DNA from 4 places in the Weizmannia sp. FSL K6-0777 genome. Region 4 is predicted to be linked to each of the others. Evidence: riboswitches for the same ligand, from Rfam matches in the RefSeq annotation. Region 4 holds a riboswitch; each other region holds the start of a gene.
The links. Region 4 has a riboswitch for S-adenosylmethionine ahead of NST70_RS07745 (assimilatory sulfite reductase (NADPH) flavoprotein subunit). Riboswitches for the same ligand answer to the same signal wherever they lie in the genome.
Positions count from the first base shown of each region.

Region 1: it holds a riboswitch for S-adenosylmethionine, as region 4 does, so the genes downstream of both, NST70_RS13260 (5-methyltetrahydropteroyltriglutamate--homocysteine S-methyltransferase) here and NST70_RS07745 (assimilatory sulfite reductase (NADPH) flavoprotein subunit) in region 4, are expected to answer to the same signal.
Region 2: it holds a riboswitch for S-adenosylmethionine, as region 4 does, so the genes downstream of both, NST70_RS14925 (YezD family protein) here and NST70_RS07745 (assimilatory sulfite reductase (NADPH) flavoprotein subunit) in region 4, are expected to answer to the same signal.
Region 3: it holds a riboswitch for S-adenosylmethionine, as region 4 does, so the genes downstream of both, NST70_RS14100 (sulfite exporter TauE/SafE family protein) here and NST70_RS07745 (assimilatory sulfite reductase (NADPH) flavoprotein subunit) in region 4, are expected to answer to the same signal.

Region 1 is NZ_CP151971.1:2,748,811-2,754,388, reverse strand. Features, by position in the region: gene NST70_RS13270 (LytTR family DNA-binding domain-containing protein) at 1-244, shown strand, start outside; gene NST70_RS13265 (OFA family MFS transporter) at 675-1,910, shown strand; gene NST70_RS13260 (5-methyltetrahydropteroyltriglutamate--homocysteine S-methyltransferase) at 2,031-3,134, opposite strand; SAM riboswitch class I at 3,275-3,378, opposite strand; gene NST70_RS13255 (Bax inhibitor-1/YccA family protein) at 3,529-4,164, shown strand; gene NST70_RS13250 (hypothetical protein) at 4,187-4,582, opposite strand; gene NST70_RS13245 (ribbon-helix-helix protein, CopG family) at 4,657-4,797, opposite strand; gene NST70_RS13240 (RNA-guided endonuclease TnpB family protein) at 4,885-5,578, shown strand, end outside.
Region 2 is NZ_CP151971.1:3,110,055-3,115,632, reverse strand. Features, by position in the region: gene ssuC (aliphatic sulfonate ABC transporter permease SsuC) at 1-683, shown strand, start outside; gene NST70_RS14935 (ATP-binding cassette domain-containing protein) at 698-1,453, shown strand; gene ssuE (NADPH-dependent FMN reductase) at 1,474-2,013, shown strand; gene NST70_RS14925 (YezD family protein) at 2,102-2,281, opposite strand; SAM riboswitch class I at 2,398-2,504, opposite strand; gene NST70_RS14920 (bifunctional GNAT family N-acetyltransferase/carbon-nitrogen hydrolase family protein) at 2,646-4,190, shown strand; gene NST70_RS14915 (AEC family transporter) at 4,316-5,230, opposite strand; gene NST70_RS14910 (tellurium resistance protein TerC) at 5,573-5,578, shown strand, end outside.
Region 3 is NZ_CP151971.1:2,921,560-2,927,137, forward strand. Features, by position in the region: gene nfsA (oxygen-insensitive NADPH nitroreductase) at 1-270, shown strand, start outside; gene NST70_RS14095 (amino acid permease) at 595-1,929, shown strand; SAM riboswitch class I at 2,340-2,447, shown strand; gene NST70_RS14100 (sulfite exporter TauE/SafE family protein) at 2,602-3,492, shown strand; gene NST70_RS14105 (purine/pyrimidine permease) at 4,725-5,578, shown strand, end outside.
Region 4 is NZ_CP151971.1:1,661,315-1,666,892, forward strand. Features, by position in the region: gene NST70_RS07730 (VOC family protein) at 1-342, opposite strand, end outside; gene NST70_RS07735 (phosphosulfolactate synthase) at 326-1,111, opposite strand; gene NST70_RS07740 (2-phosphosulfolactate phosphatase) at 1,104-1,799, opposite strand; SAM riboswitch class I at 1,973-2,073, shown strand; gene NST70_RS07745 (assimilatory sulfite reductase (NADPH) flavoprotein subunit) at 2,194-4,050, shown strand; gene cysI (assimilatory sulfite reductase (NADPH) hemoprotein subunit) at 4,068-5,578, shown strand, end outside.

The sequences.
Region 1 (5,578 bases), 1.1 Mb from region 4:
CACGCTTGTTTATACACAACAGGAAACGTTTGAAATGCCCATGGCGATATCAGAGTTCCAGTCTCTTTTGCCTGAGGATCTTTTCTTTCGCTGCCATCGTTCTTATCTAGTGAATTTAACAAAAATCCGGGAAATTGTGCCGTGGTTCAATCAAACGTATTTACTCCGCTTAAACGGGATGGATGCGGAAATTCCGGTAAGCAGAAGAAATGTGAAACAGTTTAAAGCGCTGATGCATTTTTAAACGAAAGTGAAAAGCGGCCGGCATGAACACGAAAAGTGCATGCCGGCTTTTCCTGTTTTTCCAGGACGGGCGTGACAAAATAAGCATGGTCTGTTTTGCGCACTGCGGTCGTTCGCACATGAAAAGTTAGAATGCCTGCTTTCCGATAGGCCATCCTCCAAGGGGTTGCACTGAAAAAGCGGTCATGGCTTGCTTCCGGTCATACCGTTTGCGCATAAAAGTTGGCATGTCTGCATCTATCCATATGCCATCTTGAATGGACATATAGCGCGAAAGTTTCAGGAAGCGGTTGATCCTATGCCGTCCATTCCTTTTTGTATACCGTTTATTCCTTTTTAAAGCATTCTCGTTCCGAAAATGCGTTCCCTCCTTATTTTCGTACTATAATTTGAGCTGTAGAAAAGGACAGAAGAAACGGGAGGAACCGGACATGTTAGAACAAAAAGCAAACCGCAGCCTGATTGTATTGGGGACGATGATTGTGCAAATGGGGCTTGGGACGGTTTATACTTGGAGTTTGTTTAACCAGCCGCTTGTTGATAAATTTGGATGGCAATTGAGTGCCGTATCGACGACATTTTCCATTTTAAGCCTGGCACTTGCGGTATCGACATTGTTTGCCACAAAATTACAGGCAAAATGGGGTTTGCGCCGCTTGGTTGCTTTTTCCGGCATTTTGCTTGGCGCAGGATTAATCTTGAGTGCATTTGCACCTACACTTTGGATGCTCTATCTGTTGGCAGGGCTTATCGTTGGTTATGCTGACGGGACAGCTTACATCACGACTTTATCCAATTTAATGAAATGGTTTCCGGATAAAAAAGGCCTCGTTTCAGGCATCTCCGTCGGGGCGTACGGGACTGGCAGCCTGGTATTTAAGTTTATAAACGGTGCCGTCCTCAGTTCGTTTGGCGTCACACAGGCTTTCCTTTGCTGGGGAGTGATTGCGATTGTCATGATCACCGGCGGATCTTTCCTCTTGAAAGAAGCAGAAAATGCAACCACATCCGGTACTGTATCCAAACAACCGGCCGGAAAAGATTTTACCATCAAAGAAATGCTCAAAACGAAACAAGCTTACCTTTTATTCATCGTATTCTTCACTGCATGTATGAGTGGTTTGTATCTGATCAGCCTTGTAAAAGACATTGGCACGAGGCTTGTCGGGCTGGATGTTGCGACGGCCAGCAATGCAGTTGCACTCATTGCCGTTTTTAACACAATCGGACGGCTCATTCTCGGCGGTTTATCAGACCATGTTGGAAGAATGAAAGTGGTATCAGGGACGCTGCTTGCAACGGCCATTGCGGTTTCCGTTTTAAGCTATGCCCACTTAAATTTCGCCTTGTTCTTTATCTGTGTTGCAGCGATTGCTTTCGGTTTCGGCGGAAATGTCACCGTATTTCCGGCTATTATTTCAGACTTCTTCGGTCTGAAAAATCAAAGCGCCAATTATTCAGTGATTTACCAAGGGTTCGGCATCGGCGCATTATCCGGATCGGTCATTGCTTCTCTTCTCGGGGGCTTTATGCCGACATTCCATGCGATCACGATTCTCTGCCTGATCTCTTTTGCGATTACGCTTTTCATTAAATCACCGGCTGAAGAAGCAGCCCGCACACACGGGGTTCGACGGAGTGTTGGTCGTGCCCAGCATTCGCATTAAAGCTGGCTGTGCGCTTCAATTATGAACAAACAGCTTGTATGAAAAGAAAAAGGGATTCGTGCTTGAATCACGGTCCTGACGGATAAAAAACCCGCTGGCTGCCCAGCGGGTTTTTCCGGTTTATCCCCAAATTTTCTTTGCGGTATCCACAATATATTTTACTTTTTCCCACTGCTGTTCTTCTGTTAAAAGATTGCCGTGGTGGGTGGAGGAGAAGCCGCACTGAGTGCTGATGCAAAGCTGTTCGAGCGGTACATACCTGGATGCTTCCTGAATTCGTTTTTTGATCAGTTCCTTATCTTCAAGTTCGCCCTTTTTCGATGTAAAAATGCCAAGCACGACTTTCGGTCCGCCTTCCGGAATGTATTTTAACGGTTCAAATCCGCCGGAACGCTCATCGTCGTATTCAAGGAAAAACCCGTCTACTTTTTCGTTTGCAAAGATTTTCGGGGCAATTTTATCATATGGGCCTTCAAAAGCCCATTTCGACTGGTAGTTGCCGCGGCACAGATGGGTTGTGATGGTCAGGTCATCGGGCTTACCTTCCAGTACGCTGTTAGCTACATGTAAAGCGAGATCAATCAATCTTTCCCTCTTGAGGTCACTGTCTGTAAACGGCAGTTTCGGTGCACACAGGCCGGCAAGATAGACATCATCCAGCTGTAAGTAGCGGCAGCCGGCATCATAAAAAGCTTTGATCGCATCCCGGTAAGTTTGGATAATATCATTTGTGTATTCTTCAAGATCCGGGTAAATGTCTTCATTGCGGATCCCGGCATTGAAAAACTGATTCGGGCTTGGAATGGTCATTTTCGCAATCGCCCTGTCCCCGGCGATTTCTTTCAGCGCAATAAAATCTTTTATGTGCGGATGGTCCGGGTTAAAGGAGATTTTTCCGGTTACCCGGACGTCATAAGCTTCTGTTTCAATGCCAACAAACCGGTATCCATGGTTCGGTACATACCCTTCCACCCCGTTCAAATGCTCCATGAAATCCGTATGCCAGAATCTTCGCCGGAATTCCCCGTCCGTTACTGCTTCAAGGCCGGCTTCAAGTTGTTTGTCGACAAGCCGGCGGATTTCTTCATTTTCAATTGCACGCAAGTCTTCCGCCGAAATGGTGCCCGCTGCAAATTTTTCCCGCGCATCGTGCAGCCGGGCCGGGCGCAAAAAACTTCCGACAATGTCTGCTCTGTACGGCGCTTTTGTTAATGTTTTTGTCATCATGATTCCCTCTTTCTGCATATTTTTTTAAACAGCTGCTGTGCGCAGAAAGAAATTGCTTTTAACTGCATAGGCCCATCAAAAAAAAACCTCTTCGGCAATAAGAAGAGGTTTGGATTGCAAAATAGAACCGTCCGCTCTTCTTATCTTCAAGCAATTGCTTTCTGGAATTGGCACAGTTCTTTAAAAAAAGACCGCTGCCGAGGCTTCAAAGGGCCAGTCCCTCCACCTCTCTGGATAAGAATTTTAAATATTATTTGGTTTAAATACACTTTAAATGTTTCGCCCATTTTTGTCAAGGGCACTCGCATTATTTTTTAAAATGGGACGGAAAGATTGAAATCAGGGGCGATGTGAAAATATAATAGTACTAAGAAAAACAAGGAGGGGTTTTATGGAGGCTGTACAATCAAGGCCTGTGTTCCAGAAAGTGCTTGGCGTCTTTGCTGTTTCACTGCTGTTTGCAACCGCGGGTTTATATACGGGAAGATTTATTCCGCCTGCGCTCATGATGCCGCTGATGGTCGCGGAAATTGTAATGGTCATTGCCGCTTTCTGGTTAAGGAGGAAAAAGAGCGTCGGGTATATGTTCGTTTATGCCTTCACCTTTATTTCCGGCATTACGACATATCCGATTGTGGCTTATTATGCATCCCAGGCTGGTGCTGAAGTCGTGCTGCTCGCTTTTGGTTCCACGTTCGGCATTTTTGCCGTGATGGGTGTCATTGGGGCCGTTACCAAAAGGGATCTTGGCTTTTTAAGCACCGCATTGCTTGTCGCATTGCTGGCATTGATCTTCATCGGAATATTCAGCATTTTTAGTCCGCTAACCTCAACCGGGATGCTCGCGTATTCCTTCATTGGCGCGATTGTTTTTTCCCTGTATGTGGTTTTTGACTTTAACCAAATGAAGCACCATGGCATTTCCGAGGAAATGGTCCCGCTTCTGGCTTTAAGCCTGTACCTTGATTTTATCAACCTGTTTATTTACATTTTGCAAATTCTCGGCATTTTGGGAAGCGACGATTAAGAAAAAAAGAAAACGCCCGCCATTAACCGGCAGGCGTTTTCTTTTTCACATGTTGGATGTCAAACAAAACAATACGGTCTTTTTGCTCCCATTCGGGGATGCGCGCTTCCCATGCTGCCCGGACCATTTGTGCCAAATGCTGCTGCGCATCCGGCCCCATCAGCGATAAAAACAGCGCTTTCCGGTGGAGATGCTCTTTTCCATCGAGCGTCTGGATCGCATTTTCGCCAAACAACGTTTTTTGAATACGTTTCGGCACAGCCCCGTTTCGTTTGAATTTTTCCGGGTCATAAAACATTTTGACTGCTTCCTCGCCACTGATGCACACCGCTTTTTGCCCGAGCAGACGGGTTTCGAACAAAATTGCATGATAATCGTCCGTCCGGTTTTTAACGGCTTTCCGAAAGAAGTCTCCCATCCTCAAGGAATGTAAAGGTGCGAATCGCACCAATGAGTAGGTGGGAGATGAATTTCGGTTGGCTTTAGCCAAAGTTATTTTTCCAATCCTTTTCTCAACAATTCTAAGATTGCGGCTGTTCTAGTTGGAATCCCATTTTCTTTTTGATATTGCTCCAATTTTTCTAATATCGTCTTAGGCATACGAATTTCTACACGTTCTTTCTCTTCTCTCATGATTATCACCTCATATTGATTGTACGGATTTTTTACGATATAATCAATATATACGAAATTTTTCCGCACAAAGTGAGGTGAATTGATATGGCCAAGCAAAACAAAGCTTTCAAGTTTCGTTTGTTACCAAACAAAGAACAATCCGCATTATTAGCTAAGACATTTGGTTGTGTTCGCTTTGTCTACAATAAGATGTTAGCTGAACGCAAAGAAACGTATGAAAAGTTCAAGGATGATAAAGAATTGCTTAAAAAGCAAAAGTTTCCGACTCCTGCAAAATATAAAAGTGAATTTCCATTCCTAAAAGAAGTGGATTCTTTAGCTTTGGCAAATGCACAAATGAACTTACAGACTGCTTATAAGAATTTCTTTGAAGGAAATGCGGATTTTCCAAAGTTCAAAAATCGTAAAGCAAAACAATCCTATACAACTAATATGGTCAACGGAAATATTAAGCTAGAAAATGGTCATATCAAACTGCCAAAAATCAAAAAGCCAATAAAAATGAAACAGCATAGAGAGATACCTGCTGATTATAAAATCAAATCTTGCACTATTTCTAAAACAAAGACAGGCAAGTACTACATTTCAATTTTGACAGAATATGAGAAAGATATTCGTCCAGTTAAAATACAAAAAGTTGTTGGTTTGGATTTTGCTATGGATGGTCTATATGTCGAGAGTGAACAGGGTAAGAAAGCCAATTACCCACGTTACTATCGGCAAGCCTTAGATAAATTAGCAAAAGCACAACGAATTCTTTCTCGAAGAAAGAAAGGTT
Region 2 (5,578 bases), 1.4 Mb from region 4:
GCATCTTGCCACCCAATGTGCTCCCAAGCCCTGTTGCCGTTGTAAAAGCGGCTTGGGGTCTCACACAATCCGGACAGCTTTTCGATTATATCGGCGCAAGCACAAAACGGGCACTGATCGGATTTTTGGTTGGCGGCGGAATCGGATTTGGACTCGGGTTGTTTACCGGGCTGTCCACAAAAGCGGAAAGCCTGCTCGACAGTACCGTGCAAATGATCCGAAACGTTCCCCACCTTGCCCTAATTCCGATTGTCATTTTATGGTTCGGGATCGGGGAAGAAGCGAAGCTGTTTCTCGTTGCGCTCGGCACCTTTTTTCCAATCTATTTAAATACGTTCCATGGCATCCGCTCGGTGGACAGAGCGCTAATCGAAATGGGAGAAGTTTACGGGCTGAAAGGGACGGCACTTTTTTGGCATATGATCCTGCCGGGGGCGCTTCCTTCCATCTTAGTCGGTGTGCGCTATGCGCTCGGGGTCACATGGATAACCTTGATTGTGGCCGAAACGATTGCATCCAACTCCGGCATTGGCTATATGGCCATGAACGCCCGCGAGTTCATGCAGCTTGATGTTGTCGTTTTGAGTATTGTCTTATATGCCCTTCTTGGAAAACTGTCCGACTGGCTGGCAAAAATCGCAGAACAACGATTGTTAAAGTGGCACCCGTCATATCAAAAATAAAGGAGGAGGAAACGATGCCGAAAGAAAAGGCGTTTGCTGTAGAGATTGAGGGGCTGGAGAAATCATTCGGCAGCCATCGCATCCTGCGCCATCTTCATTTAAAAATAAGAAAAGGGGAATTTGTTGCGATTGTTGGGAGGAGCGGATGCGGCAAAAGTACGCTTCTCAGGCTGCTTTCAGGACTTGAAGCGGCAAGCGGCGGAAAAATCCTTATAAACGGGGCGCCTTTATCCGGCAGAAACGGATCGGCAAAAATGATGTTTCAGGACGGCCGCCTGCTCCCATGGAAAACCGTGCTTCAAAATGTCGGGCTTGGCCTTGCGGGCGACTGGAAGAACAAGGCACTTGAAATGCTTGGAAAAGTCGGGCTGGAAGGGCGTGCAAATGATTGGCCTTCGTCTTTATCCGGCGGCCAGAAACAAAGGGTGGCACTGGCGAGGGCATTAATCCATGAGCCGGACATCCTTCTCCTCGATGAACCGCTTGGGGCGCTCGATGCATTAACCCGGATTGAAATGCATGCGCTGATCCAGTCGCTTTGGCTTGAAAAACATTTTACGGCCATATTGGTGACACATGACGTGGAAGAAGCAGTCGCCCTTGCCGATCGGGTAGTGTTAATCGAAGAAGGGGAAATTGGGATGGACTGCCCGGTAAAACTCCCTTATCCGCGGAAAAGGGACCACGCCCTCTTTGCAGCAACGGCCAATCATATTTTAAACCGCATTTTAGGGAGCGGCCACCCGGTTTTGCATGCAATGAAAAATTAAGGAAGAAATGGGGGATTCATATGGCGGAAAAAATAGTACTGCTGAACGGGAGCCCTTCTGCGTATACGAGATTAAATGGGATCCGTGATTATATCAGGGCCGGGTTAAGGGGGCACGGGTACGAACCGGAGCTCATCAATATCCGGGAACTTCCGGCCGGCGATTTAATGCATGCCCGGCAAAGCCCGCCCATCACCGGGGCATTAAGAAAAGTGGAAGAAGGCGATACGATAATCATTTTGACACCGGTCTATAAAGCGTCTTATTCCGGACTGCTCAAGACGTTTCTGGATCTTTTGCCGCAAAATGGCTTATCCGGCAAACAGGTGCTGCCGCTCGCCATGGGCGGCACATTCGGCCACTTGCTCGCGCTCGATTACGCCCTGAAACCGGTCTTGGCTTCGCTCGGGACAACTTGCATTGAAAAAGGGGTGTTCATTCTCGACCAACAAGTGAAAAAAAAGGATGGGTTTTATGAACTCGACCGGCAAGCGGCTGGCCGCCTGAATGCTGCTTTAAAAACAGCATTTCCGCAAATTTCCATACCGCTGTACTCTTAAACAAATCCGGCATTTGGACGATATCCAAATGCCGGCATTCGTGTAGCACGAACAACGGGAAAAGAGATAACCGGAATGCCGGCGCCCGTCATCCCATCTTTTGTTTGGGAAGTGCCGCTTTTTTCTTTTCCAGTGCAAACCGGACTTTCTCGGTTGTTTCGATCTGTGTGATGTTTCCTTCATGGATCGAAATGACCACTGTTCCAAACTCCAGTTTTTGCAATGATTCCATAATGCGGGCTACTTTCGTTTCATCAATATGAGCCATTTTTCATACCCCCCAAAATAAATTTCGTGTGTGCGTGGTGGTCCGGCCGGCCATGCGGATGATCCAAAAAAGAAAGGCCCCCTTCAAGAAAAGTTAAGAAGAGGGCGAGGCTCCTTAACTTATCTTCCAAGCTTGGCGCTTGCTGGAATTAGCACAGTATTCCCAAAAAGAATCTGTTGCTGAGGTTTCCTCGGGCCAGTCCCTCCCCCTCTCTTGATAAGCTGTATAGAAATAATTTGTTAAAACTATGATAAATAATATTATTCCGATTTGTCAACTTATATTTTCGGCATTTCAGCTGCTTTTCGGGCAAAACCGATTCGGATAGGGTATGATAATAGAAAAAGTGTGTTAAGGGTGTGAGATTGTGCCAGAGACAGATGTATCCAAGTTTGAGAAGAAAATCGAGGTGCGGAACATCCGCTTTGAAGACATTGATGATATTATGGCATTGTCGAAAAAATGTTTTCCGGGGATGGAGCCGTGGAAACACGAGCAGCTGGAAAGCCATATCCGGATTTTTCCGGAAGGGCAGTTTTGCGTGGAATACGAAGGGAAAATCGTCGGTTCCTGCTCCAGCTTAATTGTCAATTTCGATGAATACGAAGACCAGCATACATGGGATACGATCACTGCGAACGGCTACATTACCAACCATAATCCGCACGGGCTCAACCTGTACGGCATTGAAGTGATGATCGACCCGGAATACCGGCGCATGAAGTTCGGGCACCGTTTGTATGAGGCACGGAAAGAGCTTTGCCGGAAAATGAACCTTCAAAGCATCATCATTGGCGGCCGGATTCCGAATTACAGCAAATATAAAGACAAAATGACCCCGCGCGAATACGTGGAAGAAGTCGAGATGCACAATATTTATGACCCGGTTCTGTCCTTCCAGCTGCTTGAAGGGTTCCAGATTATGCGGATCAACAGGCAGTATTTGCCGGATGATACAGCATCCGCTTCATTTGCAACGCTTATGGAATGGCATAACGTCGATTATTTGCCGAAGTCCCGCCGTGTCTATCATGCTTCGTTCCCGGTCAGGATTACAGCGATCCAATATATGATGAAAAAAATTGATTCCTTCGATGATTTTGTCAGACAGGTAGAATATTATGTCGATGTGGCCGCGGATTTCGGTTCTGATTTCGCCGTTTTTCCGGAAATTTTCACCACACAGTTGATGTCCTACCTGGAAGAAAAACGCCCTGACCAGGCAGTGCGCCGGCTTTCCGGGTACACAGACCAATATATTGAACTGTTTACAGAGCTTGCCGTACGCTACAATGTCAACATTATCGGCGGGTCCCATTTTGTGGAAGAAGACGGGGGCATTTACAATGTCGCTTTTTTGTTCCGGCGCGATGGGACGATTGAGAGGCAGACCAAACTCCATATTACGCCAAATGAGCGGAAATGGTGGGGGATCGCGGAAGGAAACGAACTCAATGTATTTGATACGGATTGCGGGAAAATTGCGATTCTGATTTGCTATGATATCGAGTTTCCGGAGCTGGCCCGTGTCGCTGTCGACCACGGTGCGAACATTATTTTTGTCCCGTTTTGCACGGACGACCGCCAGGCCTATTTGCGCGTCCGCTACTGTGCACAGGCGCGGGCCATTGAAAACCAGGTGTACACCTGTATTGCGGGAACAGTCGGCAACCTGACCCACGTGGAAAACATGGATATCCAGTATGCCCAGTCCGGGATCTTTTCTCCCTCCGATTTCGGTTTTGCCCGCGATGGCATTGTCGGGGAATGCGATCCCAATGTCGATACCGTCGTTGTCGGCGATGTCGATCTTGAGAAGCTGCGCCGCAACCGCAACAGCGGCTCCGTCCGGCAACTGGCCGACCGGAGAAGGGATTTGTATCAGATTAAGATCAACACCAAGGCCTGAGCATGACGGACTGGACGCAAGACCGGCCGGGCAGCCGCCAAGTGCCTGAACGGCTGCTCGGAAAAACCGGATACCGCATCAAAAAACCGCTTAGAGGATGGAAGCTCTAAGCGGTTTTTCATGATTCAGGCGATCTTCAGCACGACCATCAGGCTGGTCATCAACACAATGCTGATCAAAATGGACAACGAGTTAAACGTGCTGGACATGGCGACATTGCCGCCGCATTTCTGGGTAAATGCCGTGCAGACGGCGGAAATCGGCGCAAACGCGATAATCACGAGCACGAGCCGAACTTCAAGCGGCAGCGGCAGCAGGAAATAAAAGAATGCTGCAAACAGGATGGCCATTCCGTAACGGATGATAACGGCTTTTAAGATGCCCGCAACCTGGCTTTTTTCAAGCCGGAGTTCAAAACCGATCCCGATCATCAGCATGGCCAGAAAGCCGTTTGCCTGTCCGACGATTCCGGTAAATGTGGTCACGCCTGCCGGCAATGTAATATGCAAAAGCGACAGCGCAAGCATGATCAGATAGGTATCCATCGGGATGGATGAAAACATTTTTTTTAGGTAAGATGCCGCATTTGTTCTTTCGTTGTTGGCAACGGCGGAAGCAATCGAATATGTGCCGCCCGTGCATAAAACCGAATTGCCGGCATCGAACAGGCAGGTTGCCACTACACCAACGGGCCCCAGGAAATTTTGTACATAGGGGAGCGTAAAACAGCCAATATTATAACCAGAATAATTGATCATGTTAAAGGCTTTTTCCATATGGGTACGGCGCCAGGAAACGATATAGCCGGTTGCAATCATCACTAGATTGCAAAAGACGCCGATTGCAACAAGCATCAGCAGCGAAGTTTCAAGGGAGAGTTTTTCAAAATTTGTAATCACGGCGCATGGCAATGTAATGTTTAAAACCATGCGGGAAACCAGCTGAAAATCATCCGGCTTAAAAAATCCAATCCGCTTCAAAATGTAACCGAGCACAATGATCAAAATAAACGAAGCGGCTTTCGTCAACACAACACCCACATTTTTCCCAGCTTTCTTTTTGATCTAATTTCATTAAAAAACAATGAGAAAGAAACGGCAAGGAAAATTTTTGGCAACTCTGTCCTGGTTATTCAGATAACAGGTTAGTTCTTTTTTATCACAGTTCAAAATAAGGCATAAAAAATGATTTGATCCTATTTGAAAATGAAGTCAGCCACCTGGTAAATCTTTTCCATGAAAACGGCATTCCTTTTTCATTCGGAAAAATTTTTGCTGCGTCTGTTTTTGCTTTTGTCCAAATATATTAATAGAGGGATCGGCGTGCGATGCTGTTTTTCCGTTCCCGAAATGGATTGGCAAAGGCAGGGGTGACGTGTTTTTGTGATT
Region 3 (5,578 bases), 1.3 Mb from region 4:
GCAATGACAATCGGCTATCCGGCCGATCCGTCTGCGAAAAAACCACGCATGGCGGCTGAGCATGTTTATTTTGAAGATGAATATCCGGATGATGAACGTCTTTTGCGCGATCTGAAGGAATACAATGAAACGGTTTCGCAATATTATACAAAACGCACAAACGGAAAAAGGAACGATACCTGGACAGGCCAAATGGCACAATTTTTTAAAGAACCGTCGCGCGTTTTTATGAAGGAATTTGTAGAACGACAAGGGTTTGATAAAAAGTAAGCTGAATAGGGGATCCGTCCGCGCATTTTCCTCTTCTTTCGGCCCATCGCGGAGCACAAGTTAAATAGAACGACATGTTCAAATATGGATATTCAGCGCTTCGGCAACCATCCCGGGACACATATTAAACAGAACGGCGAGATACTACGATGAGTGGTGTCCCGCCGTTTTTTGCATTTTGCTTTGGTGTGAAATGAGGGTGGATCTGTCATCCGGCGATTCCATTTTTTTGTATATCAATATTCCTTTTTTTCTGCTAAAATAGAATAAATGCTTTAGCACTGAAAAGCGTTTATCTAAAACAGAAAAGTGAGATTGATAGAAATGGAAAAAAACCAACATCATTTGCAAAAAGGCTTATCACCAAGGCATGTCCAGTTCATCGCATTGGCCGGGATGATCGGAACCGGCATTTTTAAAGGCAGCTCCGATACCGTCAGCCTTGCCGGCCCAAGTGTTGCCGTTTCTTACCTGATCGGCGGCGTACTTTTATTCATTGTCATGTCAGCGCTTGGGGAAATGGCGCTCGTCCACCCCGGCCTCAACGTCCAAAATCTGATCCACAAAGCGTTCGGCAGCCGGGTTTCTTTCATTATTGGCTGGCTGTACTGGATCAACTGGGTCATTGTGACAGTTGTGGAACTGCTTGCAGCCGGGAGCTTCCTGCAATTCTGGATTCCCCACGCGCCATTGTGGCTGCTCAGTTTGCTCTGTGCTGCTTTCATGGTCGGCATCAATTTAATTGAAGTGAAGTACTACGGCGAATTTGAATTTTGGATTGCCGGCATTAAAATTATCACGTTGATCGTTTTTATCCTGCTTGGTGCGCTGATTTTATTCGGTTTATTCCCCGGGACATCTTCCACGCTGTCCAACTATACCGCGCACGGCGGCTTTTTTCCGAACGGGCTTCACGGTACGTTCAATGCTTTTCTGATCGTTATGTTTTCATACGGCGGGGCGGAACTGATCGGCGTTACCGTTTCGGAAACAAAAGACAGCGAGAAAGTGTTGCCGCGTGTGATTAAACAGACCGTTATTCGTGTCATGCTTTTTTATATTTTGCCAATCCTGGTCATTTGTGGCATTGTCCCGTGGAATCAGGTTTCTTCCGTGGAAAGCCCGTTTGTACAGGTATTCAGCCGCACAGGGATCCCCGCTGCCGCCCATGTGATGAATTTTGTGCTCTTGACGGCCGTTCTTTCTGCCGCCAATTCCGGCATTTATGCCACTTCACGCACACTGTTTAACATGGCACAGTCCGGAGAAGCGCCGCACGCCTTTTTAAAAATTTCCCGGAAAGGCGTCCCGCTCATTAGTATTTTGCTGACCTCACTGTTTATTTTAGCCGGCGTGATTCTGGCCTATCTTACGCCGAATGAGGTCATCAGCTATTTGATGACCATCCCGGGATTTACCGTCGTCCTTGTTTGGATCGCCATCTGCGCAGCCGAACTGCGGCTCCGGAAGTCGTATGCAAAATTGCCTTCCTTCCGTGTAAAAGGGTATCCTTTCATGGTCTGGATTGCGCTGCTTGCACTGGCAGGCATTTTCCTGTCCTTTTTGCTGGGCGGCGGAAACCCGATTGGAATAAGCGTCTGCCTTGCTATTTTAATCGTGCTCGTCGTCCTGTCACTGAGAATCAAAGGAAAGGAATAGGCTCCAGCCGGCTGTGTTGATAAAACCGGTCTTTTGGGCAGGGAGAGGACAGAAATACAACTGCGCGATAAGCGAGCACAAACAAGCGGTGTTGATAAAACCGGTTCCCTTGGCGGTGAGAGGACAGACACGGTGTGCACGGCGTGTCAAACTGCCAGAATGGGCGGCACGCCAACCCGTTTGGACTCTTTTTCGTTTTGTGAAGCAAATGAAAGCGGCCATGATGCCCCGCCTGGTTCTGAACCTGCTTTAAAAAAACCAATCAGCGTAAAGAAAAAAAACTCCCGACAGAGCGTGATCTGATAGGGAGTTTTTTTCTTTATCCCTCCATTCGGATAAATCCGATAAAAAAACTTGCAATAATTATATTGACTTCCATTTATTTTCTGATAAAATTTTAAACAACAAATAACTTATCAAGAGCGACGGAGGGATCTGGCCCGATGAAGTCCGGCAACCTGCAGCGAGCAGCAAGGTGCCAATTCCAGCAAAATGGGTACCATTTTGAAAGATAAGCGCTTATCCTTTACTCGCTGTCTTTCCGTAAAAATGGCGGAAAGTTTTTTATTTCTGCAAGGCCGGCCGTTTGAACCAGGATAGGCCCTGATGCGTATAATTCCTCTACATCAGGATGAATTAAATTTATGAATGAAGAAAGCGAGGAACTTGAACATGCAAAAATTAATTGTCTTAGCACTTGTCGGCCTTGCCGCGCAATTGGTGGATGGATCTCTTGGAATGGGTTACGGGGTGACTTCAACCTCACTTTTGCTAGCTTTCGGGATTGCGCCGGCTGTCGCGTCAGCTTCTGTGCATTTGGCGGAAGTTTTTACAACGGCGGCTTCCGGAGTTTCACATATGAAATTTGGGAATGTCGATAAAGGGATCATTTGGAAACTGGTTGTACCTGGAGCTGTCGGCGCCTTTCTCGGGGCAACCGTGCTTAGCCATCTTCCTGCAAGCACATTAAAACCGTACATTTCTATTTTTCTGATCGCCCTTGGCCTCTATATTCTTACCCGGTTTCTGTTCAATACGCGCGGGGCGTCGAAAGTCAAAAAGCAAACCAGGTCAAACATATTTTTTATCCCACTTGGCTTTGTCGCAGGATTTTTTGATGCAACGGGGGGCGGCGGCTGGGGCCCTATCGCCACACCGGCTTTGCTGTCCAGAAATGACATCGAACCGCGGAAAGTGATCGGCTCGGTGGATACTAGTGAATTTGCTGTATCCTTGGCATCAAGCATCGGTTTCCTCTTATCCCTCGGCGCTATGCAAATTAACTGGATTTGGACGATCGCCCTCATGCTTGGCGGCCTGATCGCCGCGCCGATTGCAGCCTATCTGGTTAAAATTTTACCGGCTCATTTGCTGGCTGTCATTGTCAGCGGCATGATTGTGTTCAGCAACGTGCAAACTTTATTAAAAATGGCGGGCGCCGGTAGCGGCTGGTACGGCGTTACCTATACAGCCATTGCGGCAATATGGGCCATCCTCATTTTCTATACAATCAGAAGACACAAACGGGCAGTTGCCAGCGCCAGCGTAAGCGTCACAGAATAAGGAATGTTTTCGGGCAAGGGATCCATTGCCCGGATTGTTTTTACCCAAACAAATTTTGGCAAAGAATGAACATAGACGCTTCTATTTGAAGGAACAGTGCCTTTTTTGCTCGCTTCCTTAATGTAGAGGCGCTCTATGTTAAGAAACAACGTCTTTTTACCGCGCTTCCTTTACGTAGACGACCTCTATGTTAAGAAACAACATCTTTTTACCGAACTTTCTTAACGTAGACGGCCTCTATGTTAAGGAACAATATAATTTTTTCTCGCTTCCTTAATGTAGACATGCTCTATGTTAAGGAACAATGTCTTTTTACCTCGCTTCCTTAATGTAGACGCACTCTATGTTAAGAAACAACGTCTTTTTTGCTTGCTTCCTTAACGTAGACGGGCTCTATGTTAAGGAACAGCACCTTTTTCGCTCGCTTCCTTTACGTAGACGGGCTCTATGTTAAGGAACAACGCCTTTTGACCTCGCTTCCTTAACGTAGACGGACTCTATGTTAAGGAACAACGTCTTTTTTGCTCGCTTTCTTAACGTAGACGGGCTCTATGTTAAGAAACAACACTTTTTTTGCTCGCTTCCTTAATGTAGACGTGCACTATGTTAAGGAACAATGTCTTTTTACCTCGCTTCCTTTACGTAGACAGCCTCTATGTTAAGAAACAACACCTTTTTTTCTCGCTTTCTTCACGTAGACGTACTCTATGTTAAGGAACAACGCAATTTTCGCTCGCTTCCTTAACGTAGCCGACCTCTATGTTAAGAAACAAAGCTATTTTCGCTCGCTTTCTTAACGTAGACGCGCTCTATGTTAAGAAACAACACCTTTTGACCTCGCTTCCTCAACATAACCGGCCATGCCGCTACCACGTAGCACCAGCAAAAATTATCCATCATAATTTTTTTCGAGATAGCATGCCTAAGTAAAGGCAGCCGCAACTCTTTTAGTGACAAACAAAAAGCGTTCTGCATGAAGATCGCCCAGAAATTTTTTGCGGATCCAAACATAGCTTAGCCCCTGCCACATATATATCATTTAAATAGAGGCAAAAAACATGGCTTAACCCGCGCCCCGTCCGGTTTGCAACCCCTGTTTATGCCGCTATCCGCCATGCCCGCTATCCCTCCCTCGTCCGCAAAGTGTATTATGTTTAAAATGTAAAACCTGTTTTGCTATAATTATATTTACTGGTATTTTCCATTTTTTGAACGGAAAGAACGGTGTGTCTATGAAAACATTGATTTCGTCGCTGCAATGGATGGCATTTATGATCGCCGGGTCGATCGCGGCCCCGATTGCCATTGCGGATGCTTTCCATTTCAGTGCAGGTGAGACTGCCCTGTTTGTGCAGCGGACGCTTTTTGTACTCGGGATCGGCGGCCTTTTGCAAGGAATTTTCGGCCACAGAATGCCCATCAATGAAGGGCCGGCCGGGTTGTGGTGGAGCGTGTTTGCCATTTATGCAGGGCTTGTCGGCAGCTTGTATAGTTCAAGCACTGAATCTCTGCAATATTTGGCAGGCGCACTGATTGTAACCGGCATCTTTTTCTTCCTGCTCGCTTTTACCGGACTTGTGGACCAATTAAATAAACTGTTTACGCCGGTAGTGACATTTATTTATTTGCTGTTGTTGGTGCTGCAGTTGAGCGGCTCTTTTATGAAAGGGATGCTCGGCATTACGGGTGCCCATCAGGAAGTCCGGCCGCTTGTTGCTGTTTTGAGCCTTGTCACCGTATTGCTTACATTCTATTTTGGCCATGTAAAGAAACCGTGGGTCAAGCAATATTCGATCATGCTCGGCTTGATTTGCGGCTGGATTTTGTTCGCGCTTTTCGGTGAAGCACCGGCTATTACATTTGGGGAAAGCTGGTTCTCTCTTCCCGCTGTGTTTGATTTTGGAAAACCGCGTTTTGATTCCGGTGCCGTCACAACCGGTGTATTCATCGGGCTTTTGTTAACTGCGAATATGATTACGTCTGTGCGCGTCATGGGAAATGTGACGGGAGTCCGCCAAGAGCGGGTGCGGAGCAGTCTGTTCATATCCGGCATCAACCAGCTGCTTGCCGGCATCTTTTCCGCTGT
Region 4 (5,578 bases):
GTCTTGGAGGAAAAATGTCCAATGTTCCTCTTGCCTGCCCCCAAATCGGACCATTTTCTCCTGGAAAAATGGTAAATGGTTTTTCCTTGCAGATTGAAGGGTTTCCTCAAATGCTGCTTTATCCAAAAAAGTAATGCCGAAATGACGGGGATACATTTTCGGATTGAGGTCAATTTTTTCAGGGCTTAGATGGCAGACAACCTGGTCCCCGAAAAAATTGAAAGTGACCCGGTCATCATATCGGCGCGCCACCTTGCAGCCTAATTTTTGATAGAAATCGGCTGTTTCATCAAGATCTTTGCACGGAATCGCCAAATGAAAAATTTTATCCGTTTCTCTCATGGGAATCTCCTCCAATAAAAAAAGTATCTGATCGCAAACCGAGCCTTAATGTTTCAAGCGCAAGGGCATCCGAAAAAGGGATGTTGGCCAAATTGGCATCCGGGCCGAGATGGTGGATAAAAAAAGCCTGGAGCTGCTTGTTGGGTGCTTCGAAAATGAAAGAATCGCGGGGAATCCCCGAGTCCAGGATGGCCGCAAACATCTCCTCCCGTATTTCACCGTCCCCGTTGCAAATGCCGCTCGTGCCGCTTTCCCTTGCCTCTGTCATCACTTTATATGCGCCTGCTTCTAAATCTTGACTAATCGATTCCAACCATAATGCTGGCGTATCGGCCATTGATTTGGCAGCATCTTTTGAGCCGACTTCACTTAACACTTTAAACTCCTTTGAAAACTCCGCAATATAGCGGCATTTTTCCGTATTGGACAGCGGCAGGGTGCCATTTGAGATTTCAACATATTCGCATTCAAACCGCCGGCAGTATTGAACGTACCGATCCGTTTTTCCCTGGCTGGCAAACTTTTCAAATAAAGTGCCGCCGAAAAAGAAGGCAATGCCGTTTTGCCTCAAGTGATCTATTTTTTCTTCCAAATGGCGTGAAACGACCGATGTCCCCCAGCCGAATTTGACGAAATCAATATAAGGGGCTGCACTGTTCATGGTATCTTTAAAAAAGTTCAGCGGAATGCCATTGTCAATTAAGATGGTGATTCCGCAATCCCGCGGTTTCTCATTGCGTAAAGGCAGTGTCAAACCATGGTCATTCATCTTCAACCCTCACGATCGTTGGAAATTCTCCTGTTGGATCCATTTTCATCACAAACCCGCAGTCTCTCTCTTTAATGCAAAATTCCAGGTCAGCCGGGTTAAATGCAGGCTGGCCGGGATCAAGAAATTTCTTTGCAACACTGGCATCTACAATCTCCTTGATCACTGATTCCGGCTTTATCGTGCCGGAGCCGGTGAGGATGCTTTCCATGTATAACGCGCATGCCAGGTCATCTTCCCCCGTCGGATGGGAAGCAATCATGTTGATGCGGGCGTTGTCTTTGTCTTTCCATTTGCGCCGGACCCATTTTGCCGTCGTTTTTGCATTCGAAAAGCCGGTAACATAGACTTCCTTTGCGTGAAGGGCGTGAAAAACTGCTTTTACCCCGTTTGTCGATGTTTGTACCAACGTTTTGCCGGCTAACGGCTGTTTGGCGATGGCGGCCGGTGAATGACCAAAATCAAATCCTGGGATCGGAAGGCCGTGCCTTTCGCCCGTGAGCAAAACATGCGGGTATTTGTTTTTGATACGAAAAGCCGTTTCTATTGAGTCAGCCAGCCATATTTCTTTTACGCCGCCCAAAAAGGCATGGTGGGCAACCGTAAACGCGCGGATTACATCGATCACAATATTGGCATCTCCATCTTCCGGCGTCATCTCATTCCCCTGGTAAATGCGGATATTCATCCATTCCCCCCTCATTCTGTGCAAAAGATACATAAAGTATATTGGGGGGACGCTTGATGCGGAACTTGCCACCCTTTTCCTTTTTTAAATGTCCCATCTGTTCAAAAAAGAATTGACTGTACCTGTATTTGATTGTATAATGTTTTCAATGATTTCTAAATAATGATTTGTGCTTCTTATCCAGAGAGGTGGAGGGAAAGGCCCTTTGAAGCCTCGGCAACAGGTTGAAAAACACTGTGCCAATTCCTGCAGACAATCGTCTGAAAGATAAGAGAAGTTGACCATTGTGCGCCGGCTCTTCTTATCTTTGTAAGGAGAGCTTTTTTCGAAGGCGCTTCTCATGGAAAGAAGCGGATTAAAATCCAAGTAAACTTCTATGTCTATTTGGATTAGGATGTCATACATAAATAAACAAATGAAAAGTGCATGCAAACATTGCGAGGTGGAAGATTTGCCGTTAAGTGTACAAAACAGCCCGTTTAGTAAAGAACAGGCGGAAAAGTTAAATGAACTGCTGCAACTATTAACGGATCAGCAAAAATTATGGCTAAGCGGATATTTAACCTATCCGTTTGCCGAACAAGGAACGAATCCCCCGGGAAGTACAGCTGTTGCTGAAAAACCGGTACAGACGGCAACCAAAACGGTTACGCTGCTGTTTGGTTCCGAGACAGGCAATGCCCAGGCGCTTGCCGAAGCATTCGCCGCCAGATTAAAAGAAATGCAGTTTACCGTATCTTTTTCGGCACTCGATGCAGCCAAGCCGAAAGATTTAAAAAATGCAGGGTATCTGCTCATCATTACAAGTACACAAGGGGAAGGGGATCCGCCTGACAACGCATTGTCTTTCTATGAGCTGATCCACAGCAGAAAAGCCCCAAAACTGGACGGGGTCCCTTTTTCCGTTTTGGCGCTTGGGGACCAGACATATGAGTTTTTTTGCAAGGTCGGAAAAGAGATCGACAAGAGGCTGGAAGAGTTGGGCGGGGAAAGGCTCTATCCGCGGGTGGATTGTGATGTGGATTATGAAGAGGACGCCCGCGAATGGTTTGAAGGGGTTGCAGGCGTGCTCCGGGCATCTGCCTTGCCGGCTTCAACCGCTGCGGATGCCACCCGGCCTGCAAACACCGATTATTCCAAATCCAACCCGTTCCAGGCGGAAGTGTTGGAAAATATCAACTTGAACTGGGAAGGGTCCAATAAAAAAACGCACCATATCGAACTATCCCTTGAAGGGTCCGGTTTTACATTTGAACCGGGGGACAGCATCGGGATTTACCCGGAAAATGATCCGAAACTCGTGGAACGGCTGATCGAAAAGCTCGGCTGGGATCCGGAAGAACCAGTTCCGGTCAATAAAAAAGGGGAAGTGCTGCCGGCCAGGGAAGCATTACTCAGACATTATGAAATTACGAGATTAACAAAACCGCTGCTTCAGCAGGCAGCCGTGCTTTTCGGAAACAAAGCGCTTACGGCTTTGCTTGAAAATGAAGCGGAGGCAAAGGCGTACCTTGAAGGGCGGGGCCTGCTCGATCTTGTCGAGGAATATCCGCCGGAAAAAGTGGAAGTGCAAGCTTTCGTACAAATGCTCCGGAAAATGCCGCCGCGGCTTTATTCGATCGCAAGCAGCTGGAAAGCGAACCCCGATGAAGTCCATCTTGTCATTGCACTGGACTGCTATACAGCAAACGGAAGGGTGCGCGAAGGGGTTTGCTCCGGGCAAATCGCAGGCAGGATAAAACCGGGAGACAAGCTGCCGGTTTATGTCCACCGCAATCCGAATTTCAAACTTCCGGCTGACCCGGATGTGCCGGTGATCATGATCGGGCCGGGAACAGGCGTGGCGCCGTTCCGTTCTTTCCTGGAAGAAAGGGAAGCGGAAGGGATCACCGGACGAACATGGCTGTTTTACGGGGACCAGCATTTTGCGACGGATTTTCTGTATCAGCTTGACTGGCAAAACTGGCTGAAAAATGGCGTGCTCGAACGGATGGATGTGGCTTTTTCGCGCGACCAGGCAGAAAAAATATACGTCCAGCACCGGATGCTTGAAAAAAGCAAAGATTTTTATGCATGGCTTGAAAAAGGCGCCTGTGTGTATGTGTGCGGCGATGAAAAGCAGATGGCCCGCGACGTCCAGGAAACGCTGCTTGAAATTCTTGAAACAGAAGGCAATATGGCGAGGGAAGAGGCAGAGGATTATTTACAGGAAATGCGACGGGCAAAACGATACCAGCGTGATGTGTATTAACAGAGAGGGGCAGGAAGATGGCTGATAAAAAACTTGATCCGCTTGAAACGATAAAAGAAAAAAGCCGGTTTTTAAGAGGGACGATTGCGGAAGGGCTCAAAGATCCACTGACCGGCGCGATATCCGAAGACGATAATAAACTGTTGAAATTTCATGGCAGCTACCAGCAGGACGACCGCGATATCCGCAACGATCGGCGCAAAAAGAAACTGGAGCCGGCTTACCAGTTTATGGTGCGTGTCCGCATTCCGGGCGGTGTTGCGACCCCGGAACAGTGGCTTGTGATGGATGAACTGGCGCAAAAATACGGGAACGGAACGCTGCGTATGACAACCCGGCAGACATTCCAGATGCATGGCATTTTAAAATGGAATTTAAAGCAGGCCATCCGGGAAATGAACGATGCGCTCATGACGACGCTTGCCGCGTGCGGGGATGTGAACCGGAACGTCATGTGCAACCCGAACCCGTACCAGTCGGATGTGCATGCCGAGGTGTATGAATGGGCGAAAAAAACGAGCGACCACTTGTTGCCGCGGACTTCCGCGTATCATGAAATCTGGCTGGAAGATGAAAAAATCATTGATACAAAAGAGCAGGAAGAGGCAGAGCCGCTGTACGGGCCAACGTATTTGCCGCGGAAGTTTAAAATCGGGTTTGCTGTGCCGCCTTCCAATGATGTCGATATTTTTTCACAGGATTTAGGGTTTATCGCCATTTTGAATGAAGGGAAGCTTGAAGGGTTTAATGTCGCGGTTGGCGGCGGGATGGGCATGACCCACGGCGATCCGAAAACATATCCGCAGCTTGCCCGGATCATCGGTTTTTGCACGCCGAACCAGGTGATTGAAGTGGCGGAAAAAGTGGTGTCGATCCAGCGCGACTACGGCAACCGCGCGAACCGGAAAAATGCGCGTTTCAAGTACACCATTGACGCGCGGGGGCTTGAATGGATCAAGGCGGAACTGAATGAACGGCTCGGCTGGGATCTCGGGGAGGCCCGCCCGTTCCATTTTGACCATAACGGCGACCGTTACGGCTGGATCAAAGGCGATGGCAAATGGCATTTGACGTTATTTGTCCAAAGCGGCAGGATCAAAGATTTTGACGGCTATCCTTTGATGACCGGGCTGCGCGAAATTGCAAAAATCCATCAGGGCGAGTTCCGCCTGACCCCGAATCAGAATGTCATTATTTCCAATGTCACCGACGAAATGAAAGGAAAGATCGGCGAGCTGGTTGAAAAATACCATCTGACGGACGGCAAGCATGCTTCCGCCCTCAGAAGAAACTCGATGTCCTGTGTCGCATTCCCGACTTGCGGCCTTGCGATGGCGGAAGCAGAACGGTACTTGCCGGAACTGCTCGGAAAAATCGAAGAGATTTTGGATGAAGCGGGGTTGCGCGAAGAAGAAATCGTCATCCGAATGTCAGGCTGCCCGAACGGCTGCTCAAGGCCGGCGCTTGCGGAAATGGCTTTTATCGGGAAAGGCCCCGGAAAATACAATTTGTATTTGGGCGGCAGCTT